3 regions of the Streptomyces sp. NPDC052052 genome follow, and region 1 is predicted to be linked to each of the others. Evidence: riboswitches for the same ligand, from Rfam matches in the RefSeq annotation. Region 1 holds a riboswitch; each other region holds the start of a gene.

Region 1 (5,431 bases):
GACCGCACATGGGCGGTGTAGGTGGCGATCTTGCCGCGCAGATGGCGCAGCACCGGAACACCCCGGGTGTCGAAGCCGGTGGTGACCATCACGGTGCCGACCGATGCGGTCAGCTCGGCGACCGCTCGCTCGAAGCGCTCGGCCACGTCGTCGGGGTCGGTACCCGGTCTGAGGATGTCGTTGCCGCCCGCGCAGAAGCTCACCAGGTCCGGTCCGAGCTCCTTGGCGCGGGGCACCTGTTCCTCGACGATCTGATCGAGGAGGCGTCCGCGTACGGCGAGATTGGCGTACCTGAAATGTCCGTCCGTAGAGCCCTCGGTGTTCGTCCCCTCGTCGGGGTCCGGGAGCTGGTCCGCGAGAAGTACCGCGAAACGGTCCGCCCAGCCCACGAAGGTTCCATCCGGGCCGGGGTCACCGACTCCCTCGGTGAAGCTGTCGCCGATCGCCGCGTACGACCCGATGACGCCTTGTCGGTTGATGACGCCACGTTGATTTTTTCTCGAATCGTCTGCCACGAGCGCTTATCCTGCACCGCCGAATGTGACCTACGCGACCGTAATAAAGGGTTGACGGGTGGTGAGATAGGCCACCCGGTCAGGTTTTGGTAAAAGGGGAATAAGCAGAAGGGACAGTGCGCCGCCGCGCACTGCCCCTTCTGTGTTGCCTGGGTCACGCCCTTTTGCTCAGGTCGCGCTCCGTGGCCCGCTCACCCGGTCGTTCGGCTCAGACGTAGATGCCGTGCGAAGCCAGGTAGGTGATCGGGTTGATGTCCGAGCCGTACCCCGGGCCCGTGCGGACCTCGAAGTGCAGGTGCGGTCCGGTGACGTTGCCGGTGGCACCGGAGAGACCGATCTGCTGACCGTTGCCCACGGCCTGTCCCGCCGAGACGGAGAGGGAGGACAGGTGGCCGTACTGCGAGTAGCGGCCGTCGGCGTGCTTGATGACGACCTGGTTGCCGTAGGCGCCGCCCCAGCCGGCGGTGACGACCGTGCCGGAGGTGATGGCCTTCACGCTGGTGCCGGTGGAGACGGGGAAGTCGATTCCGGTGTGGCTGCCGCTGGACCAGTTGGAGCCGGAGGCGCGGTAAGCGGTGGTGTGGTTGCCGGGGACCGGGTGGCTGTAACCGGAGCTGGTGCTCTGGGCGGCCGAGGCGGAGGACTTGGACTCCGTGGCCGTCGAGGTCTTGGCCGTCGAGGTCTTGGACGGAGTGGACTTCTTCGCGGCGGACGAGGAGGCCGCGGACGAACCGGCCGAGGAGGACTGGGCCGTGGCCTTGCCGGCGAGCGTCAGCTTCATGCCCGGGAAGATCAGGCTGGGGTCGTCGCCGACGACCGTGCGGTTGTCCTGGTACAGCTCCTGCCAGCCGCCCTCGACGTTGTGGTCGGAGGCGATCTTCGCCAGGTAGTCGCCGGAGACGACGGAGTACGTCGTGGTGGCGGCGGTCTTCTGTGCGACTGGCTTGACGGTTGCGGCCTGCGTGGCGACCGACTGGGCGGCGGCCGGGGCGGCCTGCGGCGCGGCGTGGGCGCCGGTGGCACCGAGCAGCGGCAGCGCGATGACGGCGCCGCCCGTGCTCACCGCGGCAACGCCACGGGCAACGGTGCCGACCTTGGTACGACGGTGCTTACCCGAGATGGGCATGATGAGCTTCCTCTCCGGCGCCTGCGAGGTGAGCTGTCGGGTTCGGGCTGGAGATGCCCGGTCGCGACGAGCGCGACTTCACCCCTAGCCGACCGGAATTCTCCGGTTCGGCGGCTTACCTGGTTCCCCCGCTCCTGCCACACGATGAGTGGATGCGAATTCCGGGCGGCGGCAGGATTAGGCGGTCCGACCGGATTGACCGTGACCGTAGGCGAGCCGGGACGAAGAGAACAAGCTGTCGGTTCCTCAGCGGAATCCGTTCCGGAGAAATCGACAGGGAATGCCGGTCACACTCCGTGGATTAAAGATCTTGAATTTCCGTGCGGCGCGGGGAATACCCATCCGTCCGGCACATACACACGGTCACGGATATGATCCCGCTCACCAGGGACCGGATCCCCTAGCACAACTCAGGCGCATGGCCATCAAATCCCTCTATTTCGGACATGACGCGCTTGTCATATCTGGCTAAGCCTCAGCACGCCCGCGTCGAGATCTCCCCGGAGCCCGGTGTGCAGCCCCTGGTGCAGCAGCACCGCACCGTGGTGCACCGCGCCGGTCTCACGGCAGAGGTACGTCGCTGCGGGATCGAGTCCGCGCAGTCTCAGGGCCGGCGGCAGCTCCCCGTACCGCTGCGCCTCCAGCCACATCAGGACCACGACCTCGTCACCGTGGACGTACTGGACCGCACTGAGCCCACCACGTGGGGCGCGCAGCCGGTACAGGGCGCCGTGCTGGACCACCGGCCGGATCTCCTTGTACAGGTCCACCCAGGTCCGCGCCTCGGCCAACTCCCCCTCGCTCCACTCGGCAAGGTTCCCGCCGATCCCGAGCACACCGGCCATCGCGCTCACGAACCGGAATCGCAGCGTGCTGGCCCTGCCGTTGAGCTGGGTATGCGGACTGTCGGTGACCCAGGCCGCCATCACCCGGGCCGGATGGATCTGGCTGAAGCCCTCCTGGATGGTCAGCCGGTCCAACGGGTCGGTGTTGTCGGAGGTCCACACCTGGTCCGTACGGGACAGCATCCCCAGGTCGATCCGCCCGCCACCGCCCGAGCAGGACTCGAAGGCGACCGAGGGGTGCGCGGCGCGGAGCCGGTCGATCAGTGCGTACAGGGCGTCCACGTGCTCGATCCAGAGCTTCTGCTGATACTCCTCGCCCGGCCAGCCGGCGTCGGTGAAACTGCGGTTGAAGTCCCATTTCACGTAGTCGATGCTCGCGCTGGAGAGCAGTGCGTCCAGTTGCTCCCAGAGATGCGCCCGCACATCGGTGCGGGCCAGGTTGAGCACCAGCTGATGACGGAACTCGGTCCGTACCCGCCCGGGAAAATGCTGCACCCAGTCGGGATGTGCGCGATAAAGATCACTGTCCGCATTGACCATTTCCGGTTCGACCCAGATACCGAACTGCATGCCGAGTCCGTGCACTTCGTCGGCGAGCGGCTTCAGTCCGCCGGGAAAGCGGTCCGGATTCGGGGACCAGTCGCCGAGCCCGGCGCGGTCACTGGTGCGTTGCCCGAACCACGCGTCGTCCACCACGAACAGTTCGACACCCATCGCGGCGGCGCGCTCGGCGAGGGCCCGCTGCTGTTCCTCGGAGATGTCGAAGCCGGTCGCCTCCCAGGAGTTGTAGAGCACCGGCCGCAGACTCCCCGCGTCCGGGATCACATGGGCCAGCTGCCAGGCGTGCCAGGCCCGGCTCGCCCCGCCGAATCCCTGCGCGCTCCAGAGACCGGCGAACACGGGTGTGGTGTAGGACTCGCCGGGCGCGAGGAGCAGAAGTCCCGATGCGTCGTGGCCGGCCCCGCCGGTGATCTGGACGAGTCCGTCGGGGAGCTGCTGGACGGAGATCCGCCACGATCCGGACCAGCCGAGCGCACAGCCGTAGACCTCGCCGCTCTCCTCGGTCGCCACGCCGCCGGCATCGAGTGCGACCCACGGCAGGTGCTGGTGTCCGGTGTGGCCGCGCCGGCTGGAGATGACGCTCTCGCCGTACGTGAGCTCCGCCCGTACCAGCTGCGACTCCGCCGCCCAGCGCCCGTGCAGCCGGCTCAGCCGCCAGCCGTCGCGGGCGGGCAGCGACCAGGTGGCCGCGTCGGCGCGGAGCAGTTCCAGCGCCGGACCGCCTGGCCCGGCATGGGCGACGGTGGCCCAGCGCTCGATCACATCGGAGTCGTCCCGCATCCGGTAGTGCAGGGTGAGGGCGAGCCGGTGCACCGGGTCGGTGAAGCCGAGACGGAGTTCCGCACCGTCCACCGTGGCGTCGGCGAAGGCCCACTCGGTCCCGCGGACCTGTGGAGTACGCACCGACAGGGCCGGGCGGACGAACCGGGGGCCGCCCTCCACGGGGTACTCCTCGCGGCCGTCGAGCCGGGACTCGAAGCCCCGGGCAGGCGGCTCGGGCGCCGCGGCCAGGGCCTCGGCCGCGGCGAGGGTGATCCGCGGCCCCCAGTGCAGATGGACCAGCTCGTCCCGGTCGGTGAGCCGCAGTGCGTAGCTGCTGCTCGCCCCGGTGAGCAGCCAGGTCCGGCCTCCGTCACCCGACTCGACCATCCCGCCCCCGTCATCCGACAGCTCCGTACATCATCGGCCGTCACCACCGGGGCGGGCAATGGGCGCATCGGGAATTCACCGGGTGGATCCGGCGCGGGAGCAACGGGGTTCGCCAAGTATCGACAAGCAAAGACCGAGATGATTGCCTGGGGAATCAATGTCGTATCGTCGCGGAAATGCCCTTGTCGGCGACGTGCGCCGGCACCAGACACTTCAGGAGTTCAGTGTGACGCAGCAGTTGCCGCAGATCCCGTCGACGGAACCCGAACTGGTGGGTGTCCGGAACTTCCGCGACGTGGGCGGCCTGCCCACCACCGACGGCCGTCGGGTGCGGTACGGGCGGCTCTTCCGCAGCGGCCACCTGGCGCACGCCACCGCCGAGGACGCGGCCTTCCTCGGCGGTCTCGGTCTGCACACGGTCTTCGACTTCCGCAATGCGGCCGACCACGGGCTCGACGGTCAGGATGTGGAGCTGCCGGGCGTACGGAACGTGAACATCCCGCTCAGCGACCCCGCCGACGGGGCCGAGTTCTGGCGGATGGTCCGCGACGGCGACCTGGACCAGCTGCGCTCGATCCTGGCCGACGGCAAGGGATCGGACCGGATGATCGCCTCGTACCGTGCGATCATCCGGGACCGCACCGCCGAGCACAGCCGGGTGCTGCACGCCCTGGCCGAGGACAGCGTTCCGGCACTGATGCACTGCGCGGCGGGCAAGGACCGGGCCGGACTGTCGATCGCGGTGTCGCTGCTCGCGGTCGGTGTCGAGCGCGAGGCCATCGAGGCCGACTACCTGAAGTCGAACGACGCCCACCGCCGCTACCGGGTGCACCGCAGCGACCCGTCGCCCGACGGCATGTCGCCCGAGGTGATGGAGCTGCTCAATCCGCTCTTCGGTGCCCACATCGACTACCTGACCGCGGCCTTCGCCACCATCGAGGAGACCTGGGGCTCCACCGACCGGTACTTCTCCGAAGGTCTGGGGCTCGCCCCGGAAACCCGTGAGCGGCTGCGCGAGCGGCTTCTCGACGAGGCGTAGCGGACCCTCCTCGACCGAGGTGGTCAGCCCTTGCCGGCCACCTCGAAGAGCAGGTAGAGGAAGGCCGCGAAGACGTGTCCGGCGACGAGGTAGGCGATCAGTCGGATCACCACGCCGCGCGGGAACTTCCGCTCCTGGGCTTCGTACTTCTTGGTGGACCCGAGTGGGTCGAAGTTCTCTGAATCGGACATGACGG
Region 2 (5,431 bases), on a different contig from region 1:
CCGCACCGACCTCGACCACACGCTCGCCGCCCTGCGGACAGGCGCGCGTCGGTGATGACAGGGCATCAGCCGAGCTCATGCCGTGCCCGACAACCTTGGCCCCGTCGCGCACACCTATGCCACCCGGGTCGCCCCGGCGAAGGGCATCTGGTCGATCGGCGCGATCCGGACCGGCGCTCCGGGGTGCGGGGCGTGGATCATCTGGCCGTTGCCGATGTAGAGGCCGACATGGCTGATGCCGGAGTAGAAGAACACCAGGTCGCCCGGGGCGAGTTCGGAGCGCGGGATGTGCCGCCCGGCGTTGATCTGGGTGTAGGTGGTACGCGGCAGGGAGATCCCGGCGGAGCGCCAGGCGGCCTGGGTGAGTCCGGAGCAGTCGAATGCGGACGGGCCGGTGGCTCCCCAGACGTACGGCTTGCCGAGGGCTCCGTACGCGAACGCGACGGCCTCGGCGGCGCGGCTGCCCGGTGCCGGGACGGCGCCGCGCAGGGTGCCGCGGTCCGCATGGCCCGCGGGGCGCGCCCCGTCCAGGCTGTCGTAGACGGCGCGTTCGGCCGGGGACAGGGTGGCCAGCAGCCGCTGCGCGGCGGCCAGCCTGGCCCGGATCGTCGCCTTGTGCTTCTTGAGGGCGGCCTGGCGCGATGCCAGCTCCGCCAGCTTTCCCCGGGCCTGCGCGCGCAGTTGGTCGATCCGGGCGACCTGCCGCTCGACCCGGTCGACCTCGGTGGCCCGGCGGTCGCCGATCCGGTCCAGGTACGAGGCGCGTTCCAGGTACTCGTCGGGGTCGGAGGAGAGCGCCAGTTGTACGGACGGATCGATCGCGCCGGTGCGGTACTGCGCGGCGGCGAGTGAACCCAGGGCGTCGCGGGAGGCGTTGAGGCGCTCGGTCCGGCGGGCGGCCTCGTCGCGCAGGGTGCCGACGGCCTCGGCGGCGGCGGTCGCCTGCTCCTTCGCGCCGTTGTACTGCTCGGTGGCGGCTTCCGCGTCGCGGTACAGCCGGTCCACCTCCGCCCTGATCTGGGCGGGCGTGCGCTGGGGGTCGGCGTGTGCCGAGCCCGGCAGTGCGGCAGCGGCGGCGGCCCCGGCGAAGGCGAGGGTGGCTGCGGTGCGGGCAGCGGAGCCGGTGACCAGGCGCCGCTTGGGTTTCCGATGCGCTGCCACGAGGGCGTGCGTCCTTCCTGACGACTGCCCGACGGGGACTACCGGCGGGCCCGCCCGAGGCCCGGTGGCGGGGCACCGGCAGAGGGGCCGGCCCGCCGCCGGATCTCTCGGCGGGGCGACCGGCCCGCCGCCCGGTGTGGAGCGGTGGTGAGGCCGGTCACCTGGTCAGGACGCTAGACCCGGGGCATGTGCAGGAGTCGTAATGACGCCTATTGTCCGAAGTTGGCGCGGCATTGATGCAAGTTGACCGGGGGAAATGGCATCAGATTCAGACAATTCGCGCAGATGTGAGTAAAGCGACAGGAAGTCGGGGAAGCCGCACCTGCCTGCGGGGTGGCGGTATGGGCGGGGCTAGGCTGCGGACCCATGGACGTACTCATCAATGTCTTCGTCGCCCTGCACATCATCGGCATCGCTGCCCTGCTGGGCGGCTTCCTGACCCAGATGAAGGCGATGGGCGCCGGCACCGCCCGGTTCGTCCCGGCGATGCTGCACGGTGCACTGACGATGCTGGTCACCGGTGTCGCGCTGGTCGGGCTCGACGAGTCCGACGGCCGTCAGCTGAACCACATCAAGATCGGGATCAAGCTGCTGATCCTGATCGTGATCCTCGCGCTCGTCTACATCAAGCGGGACGAGGAGAAGGTCGACAAGGGCGCCTTCGCGGCGGTGGGCGGGCTGACGCTGGCCAACATCTTCATCGCCACCCTCTGGACCTGAGCCACCCCTCCGGACCCGGGCCGCCGCCGGCCCCGGGGCGCCGCCGCGCTCCGGACCCGAGCCGCCCCGTTCCGGCCCGACCCGCGGGGCGGGCTCCGACAGGGAGCCCGCCCCGCAGCCGTTGCCCGACGGGCCGGCGGTGCGGGCGGCTACGCCGGGCGCACGCTGCCGTAGATCGGCATGTAGTAGATCGACTCCTCGCGCACATTCGCCCCCGGCTTCGGCGCGTGGATCATCATCCCGTCGCCCTTGTAGATGCCGACGTGGCTGATGTCGTCGTAGAAGAAGACGAGGTCGCCCGGCTGGAGATCGGCGGTCGCGACCCGGGTTCCTATCTCCACCTGGTCCCAGGTGGTGCGCGGGATGTCGACACCCGCGGCCTTCCATGCCGCCTGGGTGAGCCCGGAGCAGTCGTACGAGGACGGACCCGTCGCACCCCACACGTACGGCTTGCCGATCTGGGCCGCGGCGAAGGCGAGGGCCTTCTCCGCCTTGGTGGTGGCGCTGCTGTCCGAACCGGTCGTGGTGCCGGTCTCCGTCTCCTCCGCGGCCTCGGCCGCCTTGCGGTCCGCCTCGGCCTTGGCGGCGGCCTGCTGCTTGGCGAGTTCCTCCGCCTTGCGCCTGGCCTCCTCCTCCTTCTTGCGCTCCAGCGCCGCGAGCCGCTCCTTCTCCTCGGCGGTGAGCTTCGACAGCAGCGCACGCGCCTCGCCCAGCTTCTGCTGGACGTTCTGCTTGCTGGTGCGCAGCGTGGCCTGCGTCGTGGTCAGCGTCTCCAGGCTCTGTACCGCTTCGGCGCGCTTCTTCGAGGCCTTGACCTGCTCCGCGCGGAAGTCCGAGACGGCCTTCTGCTGCTGTTCGGTCATCCGGTTCATCAGCTGGTTCTGGTCGAAGTACGACTGCGGGTCGTCGGCCAGGAAGAAGGTGGCGTTCGGGGCGATGGCGCCGGCGCGGTACTGCGCGGCGGCGTAGGCGCCGAGCGTCCTGCGGGCCTCGTTGAGCTTGTCGGCGCGCTTCGCCACGTCCTCCAGCAGGGCGTCGACCTTGGCGCGCTGGGCGGTGGACGCCTCCTTCGCCTGGTTGTACTGCTGGGTCGCGGTGCCCGCCTGCCGGTAGAGGCCGTCCACCTTCTTCTGGACGTCCTCGATGCTCTGCTTCGGGGCGGGGGCGGCCATGGCGCTCTGCGAGGAGAGCAGGGTCACGGACGCCAGTGCGGCCGTGGTGAGGCCGACGGCGGGTGTACTGGTGCGCACCCGGGTGCGCGGTTTGCGGTGTGATGCCAAGACCGGCATCTCCTTCCGTGGACCGCCTGCCGGGTTAGCTGTCGGGTTCGGGCGGAACGGAAGGCTGCCCTACGGTCCGCGTGGGGATATGGACCGATTCACCCCGGTGCTGCATCTGGGTCCCCGGCTCCGAACTCCCACGAGGGCAGCCCGGATTCGGCGCGGGCACCCGTTCGGCGCGGTTCGCCTCAGGGGGTACGGGCCGCCCGGTCGAGCACGCTAGCCAACTCGTGGGGCCGCTGTGAAGGTCGATGTTCGATATGCCCGATACGTTTTCGTGACCTCGGTGGAGCGAGGTGGCGCGGGAGGGCCGGGGCCCGGTTTCTCTCACACCGCGTGGACGACCGCTCTCTTTGCGTACCCGGCCGCCAGGTGCGGTCGCGGCACTAGACTCGGCAAGCGATGAGCAGCCTCTTTGACGACAGCTTCCTGGCCGGCCTCCAGCACACGGAGGAGGAGCCTCCGCCGCCCCCCGAGGACTCCGCACCCGAAGAGGTGCCGGAGGACCTCTTCGCGGGCGTGTTCGACGGGCCTCCGCCGTCCAGGGACGCGTACTACCGTGACGGCGCGCACCGTCCGGTGATCGACCCCGCGGCACTGCTCGACGGGCTGAACAACGAGCAGCGCGCCGCGGTGGTCCACGCGGGTTCCCCGCTGCTCATCGTCGCCGGGGCGGGCTCCGGCAAGACCCGGGTGCTGACCCACCGGATCGCCCACCTCCTCGCCGAGCGCGGAGTCCACCCCGGCCAGATCCTGGCGATCACCTTCACCAACAAGGCCGCGGGCGAGATGAAGGAGCGGGTCGAACAGCTCGTCGGCCCGCGCGCCCACGCCATGTGGGTCATGACCTTCCACAGCGCGTGCGTACGCATCCTGCGCCGCGAGTCGAAGAAGCTCGGCTTCACCTCGTCGTTCTCCATCTACGACGCCGCCGACTCCAAGCGGCTGATGGCCCTGGTCTGCCGTGACCTCGACCTCGACCCCAAGCGGTTCCCGCCGAAGTCCTTCACGGCCAAGGTCTCCAGCCTGAAGAACGAGCTGATCGACGAGGAGACCTTCGCCGGCCAGGCCGCGGACGGGTTCGAGAAGACCCTCGCCCAGGCCTACGCGATGTACCAGTCCCGGCTGCGCGAGGCCAACGCACTGGACTTCGACGACATCATCATGACGACGGTCCACCTGCTCCAGGCGTTTCCCGATGTCGCCGAGCACTACCGCCGCCGCTTCCGGCACGTCCTGGTCGACGAGTACCAGGACACCAACCACGCCCAGTACACCCTCGTACGCGAACTGGTCGGCCCGGCCGGCGAGGACGGCGCCCCCGCCGAACTGTGCGTCGTCGGCGACGCGGACCAGTCGATCTACGCCTTCCGCGGCGCGACCATCCGCAACATCCTCCAGTTCGAGGAGGACTACCCGGACGCGACCACGATCCTCCTGGAGCAGAACTACCGCTCCACGCAGACGATCCTGTCCGCCGCCAACGCGGTCATCGAACGCAACGAGAGCCGCCGCCCCAAGAACCTCTGGACGAACGCCGGCACCGGCGCCCGGATCACCGGCTACGTCGCCGACACCGAGCACGACGAGGCGCAGTTCGTCGCCGACGAGATCGACCGGCTGACCGACGCGGGCGACGCCAGGGCCGGTGACGTCGCGGTCTTCTACCGGACGAACGCGCAGTCCCGTGTCTTCGAGGAGATCTTCATCCGCGTCGGCCTGCCCTACAAGGTCGTCGGCGGTGTGCGCTTCTACGAGCGCAAGGAGGTCCGGGACGTCCTGGCCTACCTCCGGGTCCTCGCCAACCCCGAGGACAGCGTCCCGCTGCGCCGCATCCTGAACGTGCCCAAGCGCGGCATCGGGGACCGCGCCGAGGCGATGATCGACGCCCTCTCCCTGCGCGAGAAGATCACCTTCCCGCAGGCGCTGCGCCGGGTCGACGAGGCGTACGGCATGGCCGCCCGGTCGGCCAACGCCGTCAAGCGGTTCAACACGCTGATGGAGGAGCTCGGCACGATCGTCGAGTCCGGCGCGGGCCCCGCGGTGGTCCTGGAGGCGGTGCTGGAGCGCACCGGCTACCTCGCCGAACTCCAGGCGTCCACCGACCCGCAGGACGAGACCCGGATCGAGAACCTTCAGGAACTCGCGGCCGTCGCCCTCGAATTCGAGCAGGAGCGGGGCGAGTCCGGCGAGGAGGGCGCGGGGACGCTCGCCGAGTTCCTGGAGAAGGTCGCGCTCGTCGCCGACTCCGACCAGATCCCGGACGAGGA
Region 3 (5,431 bases), on a different contig from region 1:
GCCGCCGAGGTAGCGGAACAGCGGCAGGTCGGAGGCCTCGGAGGCCGCGTGGGCGACCGCCAGCGAGACGCCGAGGATGGCGTTGGCGCCGAGCGAGCCCTTGTTCTCGGTGGCGTCCAGGTCGAACATCGCCTGGTCGATCAGCCGCTGCTCGGTGGCGTCGTAACCGACGAGCTCCGGGCCGATCTGCTCGATCACGGCGAGGACGGCCTTCTCCACGCCCTTGCCCTGGTAACGGTTGGGGTCCCCGTCGCGAAGCTCGATGGCCTCGAACGCACCGGTGGAGGCGCCGGACGGCACGGCAGCACGGCCCGTGCTGCCGTCGTCGAGGCCAACCTCGACCTCGACCGTGGGGTTACCCCGGGAGTCGAGGATTTCCCGGGCTACGACGACGTCGATGGACGGCACGAGCATCTCCTTCTGGGATATGACGCTGGTTGTGCAGGGTCACTTTGGCCTTGCGACAAGAGCCTAACCGGCGCGACCCGATCAGCCGGACGACCGCCCGTCCCCTGGGACGAAAAAGAACCCAGGAAATCTCATTGCCGGACAAACGGCCAGAATTTTACTGGCCAGTAACTACAACAGTTGAACGATCACCCACAAGGCGGGCCCGCGGCGAACGGATGCGAAGACCCCGGCCCGGCGCGCCTGGGGGACTGCGCGCCGGGCCGGGGTGCCCTGGAAAAGGGGAATCCGAACTGCCGGATTACTTCGTCAGGTGAAGCTGCTGACCCGGGTAGATCAGGTTGGCGTCCTTGACGATGCCCTTGTTCAGCTCGAACAGCTTCTGCCAGCCGCCCTGGACGTTGTGGGCGGCAGCGATCTTGCTGAGGGTGTCACCGGAGACGACCTTGTACTCGCCGTTCCCCTTCTTGACCTTCTCGCCGGTCGGGGTGGTGACGGTCTTCTTCGACTCGGTCTGCGCCGGCGCGGTCGAGCGGTACGAGCGGTTGGCGGCAGGAGCCTCGGTGCGCTCGGCCTTCTTCGGCTGGGTCTGCTGCTTCGGCGCGGCCTGGGTGCTCTGCTTCTGGGTGTTCTGCTTCTGGGTGGTGGTGGAGGACTTCGAGGAGCCGGTGTCGACGCCCGGGTTCACCCCGTCGTTCTTCAGGTTGCCGGCCCAGGCGCAGCCCCAGGCACCGGGGCCCTGCATGTCGAGGAGCCGCTCGGCCGTGGCGATCTGCTGGGCCTTGGTGGCCAGGTCGGCACGGGGGGCGTACTGCGTACCGCCGGCGGCGGCCCAGCTGGACTGCGAGAACTGCAGGCCGCCGTAGTAGCCGTTGCCGGTGTTGATGGACCAGTTGCCACCGGACTCGCACTGGGCGACGGCGTCCCAGGTGGCGACGGAGGCGGCGGAGGCGCCGGTCGCACCGATCAGCGGCATGACGGCGGCGGTGCCGGTGACACCGGCGAGCGTGGCGATGCGGACGGCCTTGGACGGACGACGGCGCTGACCCTTACCAGAAAACAGCATGGAAGATCTCCTCACCGACGCCTACGAGGTGAGCTGTCGGGTTCGGGCCAAGTGAGTTGCCCGGTCGCACGTCCTAGCACGCGACTTCACCCCAAGCCGGACCCTGATGCGTCTTTCGACGATCGGGACCGACGCCTACCTGGGTCCCCCGCTCCTGCCTACGGCGCTTTACGCGTCTGTTCCCTCCGACCGACGGCAGGATTCGGCGTGACGGTCGACGGGGCCCGCGGTGCGAGCAGTTCCGACCGTAAACACACGGAACCCTTATATCCAAAAACAGACATACCGGACAATCAGCCCTTACTTGCACCTGAAGAACCATCGTTTTCGCAGGTGGGAGGCGATACGGAAGGTTCGTCCAGCTACGACACGCCAGTTGACGCAAAGAGACCCATGTCTCACTTACGCATAAGCGGACATAGGTCCCTGAAGTACCCCAGCTTTGGGGGCTGTTTTAGTCGTTTTTCAGCCAGGCCTCACGGGGCCTTCACCTCGAGATCAAGGCTCTGGCCAGGGAGGATGAGGTCCGGATCGGAGCCGACGACACCCTTGTTGGCCTCGTAGAGCGCAGACCATCCACCAGGAACATTCTGTGCATCAGCAATCGTCCAGAGATTGTCACCGGCATGGACGGCATAGGAGCCGTCGGCGCCTGCCTGACGCGCTCCGGCGTCCGAGCGTGACGCATGGCGGCCCGACTCCCGCTCACCGCCGTTCACATGCCCTCTCCCCTCGGAGGCGGCCGCACCCCGGTGCTTGCCACCGGCCCGGCTGGGGGAAGCGGCGGAATCAGAGGACTGTGACGCATCTGACGAAGCCGACGAATCTGGTGAATCTGACGAAGCGGAAGATTCGGATGCCTTGGCGGACGGGGCCGTCGACACGGCGGCCGAAGGCTTCGCGGACGGCGTGGTCTCGTCGCTCTGCGCGTCATCGCTCTGCGCTTCGCCGCCCTGCGTGTCGCCGCCCTGCGCATCCTTCACGTGACCCTTGCCACTCGACACGTCGTCCGAGAGGCCGACGGACGGCACGGAGCCCGGGTCGACGCCCGGCAGCGTCCCGTCCGTGGTGAGGCCGGAGATGACCGCGCAACTGGGCCACGCCTTCGGGCCACGGTCCTCCAGGACTTTCTCGGCCACGGCGATCTGCTGGGCGCGGCTGGCGAGGTCGGCGCTCGGGGCGTACGACTCACCGCCGTTCGCCTTCCAGACCTCCGGCGAGAGCTGGAGACCGCCGTAGGAGCCGTTGCCGAAGTCGGCGCTCCATGTGCCACCGCTCTCGCAGTCGGCCACCCGGTCCCAGGTCGTGGCGTCGGCCGCGTGCGCACCGGCCGCGCCGAGGAGCGGGATGGCGATGGCCGATCCGGTCACGCCCGCCGCGACGACGATGGCGGGTGCCTGACGAGGGCGACGGTGTCTGCCGTTCGCGGAGCCCATGAGGTTGCCTTCCGTGTGACGAGTGACAGGTGCGTCGAACGGTGAAACTAGCGGGACTCGAACGCGTGTCACAAGTCGATGCAGCGCAGATCACGTGAAAGTCACAAAGTTGACAGGGTGTCACCTTGCGCCTCGGGGGAGCCCGGTGTGAACTCCACGGGCAGCGTGCGCAGTCCGCGCATGATGAGTCCGCCGCGCCACCGCAGATCGGCGGGTTCCCCCGCAAGGCGCAGGTCGGGAAGGCGCCTCAGCAGCGTGGCGAGCGCGGTCCGTCCCTCCAGGCGGGCCAACGGCGCGCCCAGGCAGTAGTGGATGCCGTGCCCGTATCCGAGGTGCTGGTTGTCACGCCGTGCGAGGTCGAGCACGTCGGGGTCCTCGAAGCGTTCCGGGTCACGGTCGGCTGCGGCGAGCACGACGAGCACCGGGTCGCCGACCGCGATGTCCTGCCCGCCGAGTGTCAGCGGCTCGGTGGCGAACCGCCAGGTCGCCAGCTCCACCGGACCGTCGTACCGCAGCAGCTCCTCTATCCCGGTCTCCAGCAGCCCGTCCTCCCCCACGCCGAGGGAACGCTGCAGCCGCTCGCGCTGTACGGGGTTGCGCAGCAGGGCGTACACCCCGTTGCCGATGAGGTTGACCGTCGTCTCGAACCCGGCGAAGAGCAGGATGAAGGCCATGGCCGCGGCCTCGTTCTCGGTGAGGTGCTCGCCGTGGTCGGCGACCCGGATCAGCTCCGAGATCAGGTCGTCCCCCGGGTTCTCGCGCTTGCGGTGGATCAGCTCGGCCAGATAGCCCCGCATCTTCTTCACGGACCTGGCCACTCCCCCGCGCGGCCCGCCGCCGTGGCGGATCATCATGCCCGCCCAGTCCCGGAAGTCGTCCTGGTCCTCCCGCGGGACGCCGAGCAGATCGCAGATCGCGTAGATGGGGAGCGGGAAGGCGAACTCGTGGATGAGGTCGGCCTTCCCCTCCGCGATGAAGCGGTCGATGAGTCGGTCCGTCAGTTCCTGCACGCGCGGGGCGAACTCGGCGACCCGGCGCGGGGTGAACGCCTTGGAGACGAGGCGGCGCAGCCGGGTGTGGTCGGGCGGGTCGATGTTCAGCAGGTGCGTCATCAGCTCCGCCTTGCGCTCGCCCGGGATGCCCGTCCTGCCCTTGGCGTGCGCGGGCTCGGCGTGGTGCGCCGGGTTCTTGGAGAGCCGGGTGTCGGCGAGCGCCTGCCGGGCGTCCGCGTACCGGGTCACGAGCCAGGCCTCGACGCCGCTGGGCAGCGCGGTCCGGTGCACGGGGCTGTGCTCGCGCAGCCAGGCGTAGGCCGGGTACGGATCGGTGGCGAACTCCCAGGTGAAGAGTTCGGGCGCGCCGGCGGGGCAGGCGCCGGGCTGTCCGGCGGGGCGGTCGGTGGGCTGTCCGGCGGGGCGGTCGGTGGAGCGGTCGCCAGGCTGTCCGGTGGGACGGTCGGTGGGGCTGTGGTTCACCCTTCGACGTTATCCGTTGCCCTCTGCCGCCCGGATGGCGTCCCGGTAGGCACGGCCCGCGGCCCGCAGGGCGGCCTCGGGGTCGACCCCGTCCTGTTCGGCGCGGACGGCGAGGGCGAGCAGCTCGTACCCGATGCCGTCGCCTGTGGGCAGCGTCACATCGAGCCCCGCGGTACGGGCCCGGCCGGCCAGTTTCGCGGCGAGCGCGAGACCGGGCTGGCCGAGCGGCACTCCGTCGGTGACCGAGTCGCGCTGCTTCTCGATGGCCTTGGTCCGCAGCCAGTGCGCGTGCACGTCCTCCGGAGTCTCGGCGGTCTCGTCCCCGAAGACATGCGGATGGCGGTGGATCAGCTTCTCGACGAGGGTCGCGGCCACGTCGTCGACGGAGAACGGCTCCTCCTCGTTCTCCTCGGCGATCCTGGCGTGGAAGACGACCTGGAGGAGGACGTCCCCGAGCTCTTCGCGCAGCTCCTCGCGGTCGCCGTCCTCGATCGCCTCGACGAGTTCGTACGCCTCCTCGATGGCGTACTTGGCGAGGCCCTTGTGGGTCTTCTGCGAGGTCCAGGGGCATTCGGTCCGGATCCGGTCCATGATCTGGACCAGGTCGAGGAGCCGGGCGCCCGGCAGGTCGTACGAACCGGGCAGCAGCTCCAGGTCCGGCATCCGCACCCGGCCCGAGCCGGCGAGCCGGGCCAGCCCGTCGGTCAGCGGTCCGCTTCCTTCACCGCCGGTGAGGACGACCACGCTCCGGCCGCCGGCGCACACGTCGACGAGTTCCTGCGCGCTGGGCGCGGCATGCTCGACGGCGACGCCGGCCTCGCGCAGATACGGCAGCTGCGGGTGGTCCGGCTCGGCGCAGAACACCCGGTCGGCCTCGCGCAGCGTCTGCCAGGCGGGCCAGGACAGAAGTCCGGGTGCGACGCGGTGGCTGGCGGTGAGCAGGACGATACGGCCGGGGTCTTCAGCGTTCACTGTTCGAATCTACCCCGGCCGGACGGACGGCTGTCCCTGCGACCGAGGGCGCAGGCACCTGCCGGGGCATGCGA

The links. A riboswitch is a leader RNA that binds a small molecule or an ion and turns the genes downstream of it on or off. The one in region 1 is predicted to bind cyclic di-AMP.
Region 2: linked by a shared signal. The riboswitch ahead of AB0L71_RS17540 (NlpC/P60 family protein) and the one ahead of AB0L71_RS24295 (LysM peptidoglycan-binding domain-containing M23 family metallopeptidase) in region 1 are both predicted to bind cyclic di-AMP.
Region 3: linked by a shared signal. The riboswitch ahead of AB0L71_RS14225 (transglycosylase family protein) and the one ahead of AB0L71_RS24295 (LysM peptidoglycan-binding domain-containing M23 family metallopeptidase) in region 1 are both predicted to bind cyclic di-AMP.

The regions. Positions count from the first base shown of each region.
Region 1 covers NZ_JBFAWU010000021.1:100,812-106,242, forward strand. Annotated here, with positions in the region: gene AB0L71_RS24290 (SGNH/GDSL hydrolase family protein) at 1-515, opposite strand, end outside; gene AB0L71_RS24295 (LysM peptidoglycan-binding domain-containing M23 family metallopeptidase) at 724-1,641, opposite strand; cyclic di-AMP (ydaO/yuaA leader) riboswitch at 1,647-1,802, opposite strand; gene AB0L71_RS24300 (alpha-galactosidase) at 2,100-4,196, opposite strand; gene AB0L71_RS24305 (tyrosine-protein phosphatase) at 4,423-5,235, shown strand; gene AB0L71_RS24310 (DUF6126 family protein) at 5,259-5,426, opposite strand.
Region 2 covers NZ_JBFAWU010000013.1:66,228-71,658, forward strand. Annotated here, with positions in the region: gene AB0L71_RS17525 (rhodanese-like domain-containing protein) at 1-55, shown strand, start outside; gene AB0L71_RS17530 (NlpC/P60 family protein) at 115-1,161, opposite strand; gene AB0L71_RS17535 (hypothetical protein) at 1,528-1,881, shown strand; gene AB0L71_RS17540 (NlpC/P60 family protein) at 2,031-3,170, opposite strand; cyclic di-AMP (ydaO/yuaA leader) riboswitch at 3,169-3,333, opposite strand; gene pcrA (DNA helicase PcrA) at 3,564-5,431, shown strand, end outside.
Region 3 covers NZ_JBFAWU010000010.1:86,516-91,946, forward strand. Annotated here, with positions in the region: gene eno (phosphopyruvate hydratase) at 1-414, opposite strand, end outside; gene AB0L71_RS14225 (transglycosylase family protein) at 710-1,474, opposite strand; cyclic di-AMP (ydaO/yuaA leader) riboswitch at 1,478-1,650, opposite strand; gene AB0L71_RS14230 (transglycosylase family protein) at 1,951-2,910, opposite strand; gene AB0L71_RS14235 (cytochrome P450) at 3,012-4,385, opposite strand; gene AB0L71_RS14240 (nucleoside triphosphate pyrophosphohydrolase) at 4,395-5,357, opposite strand.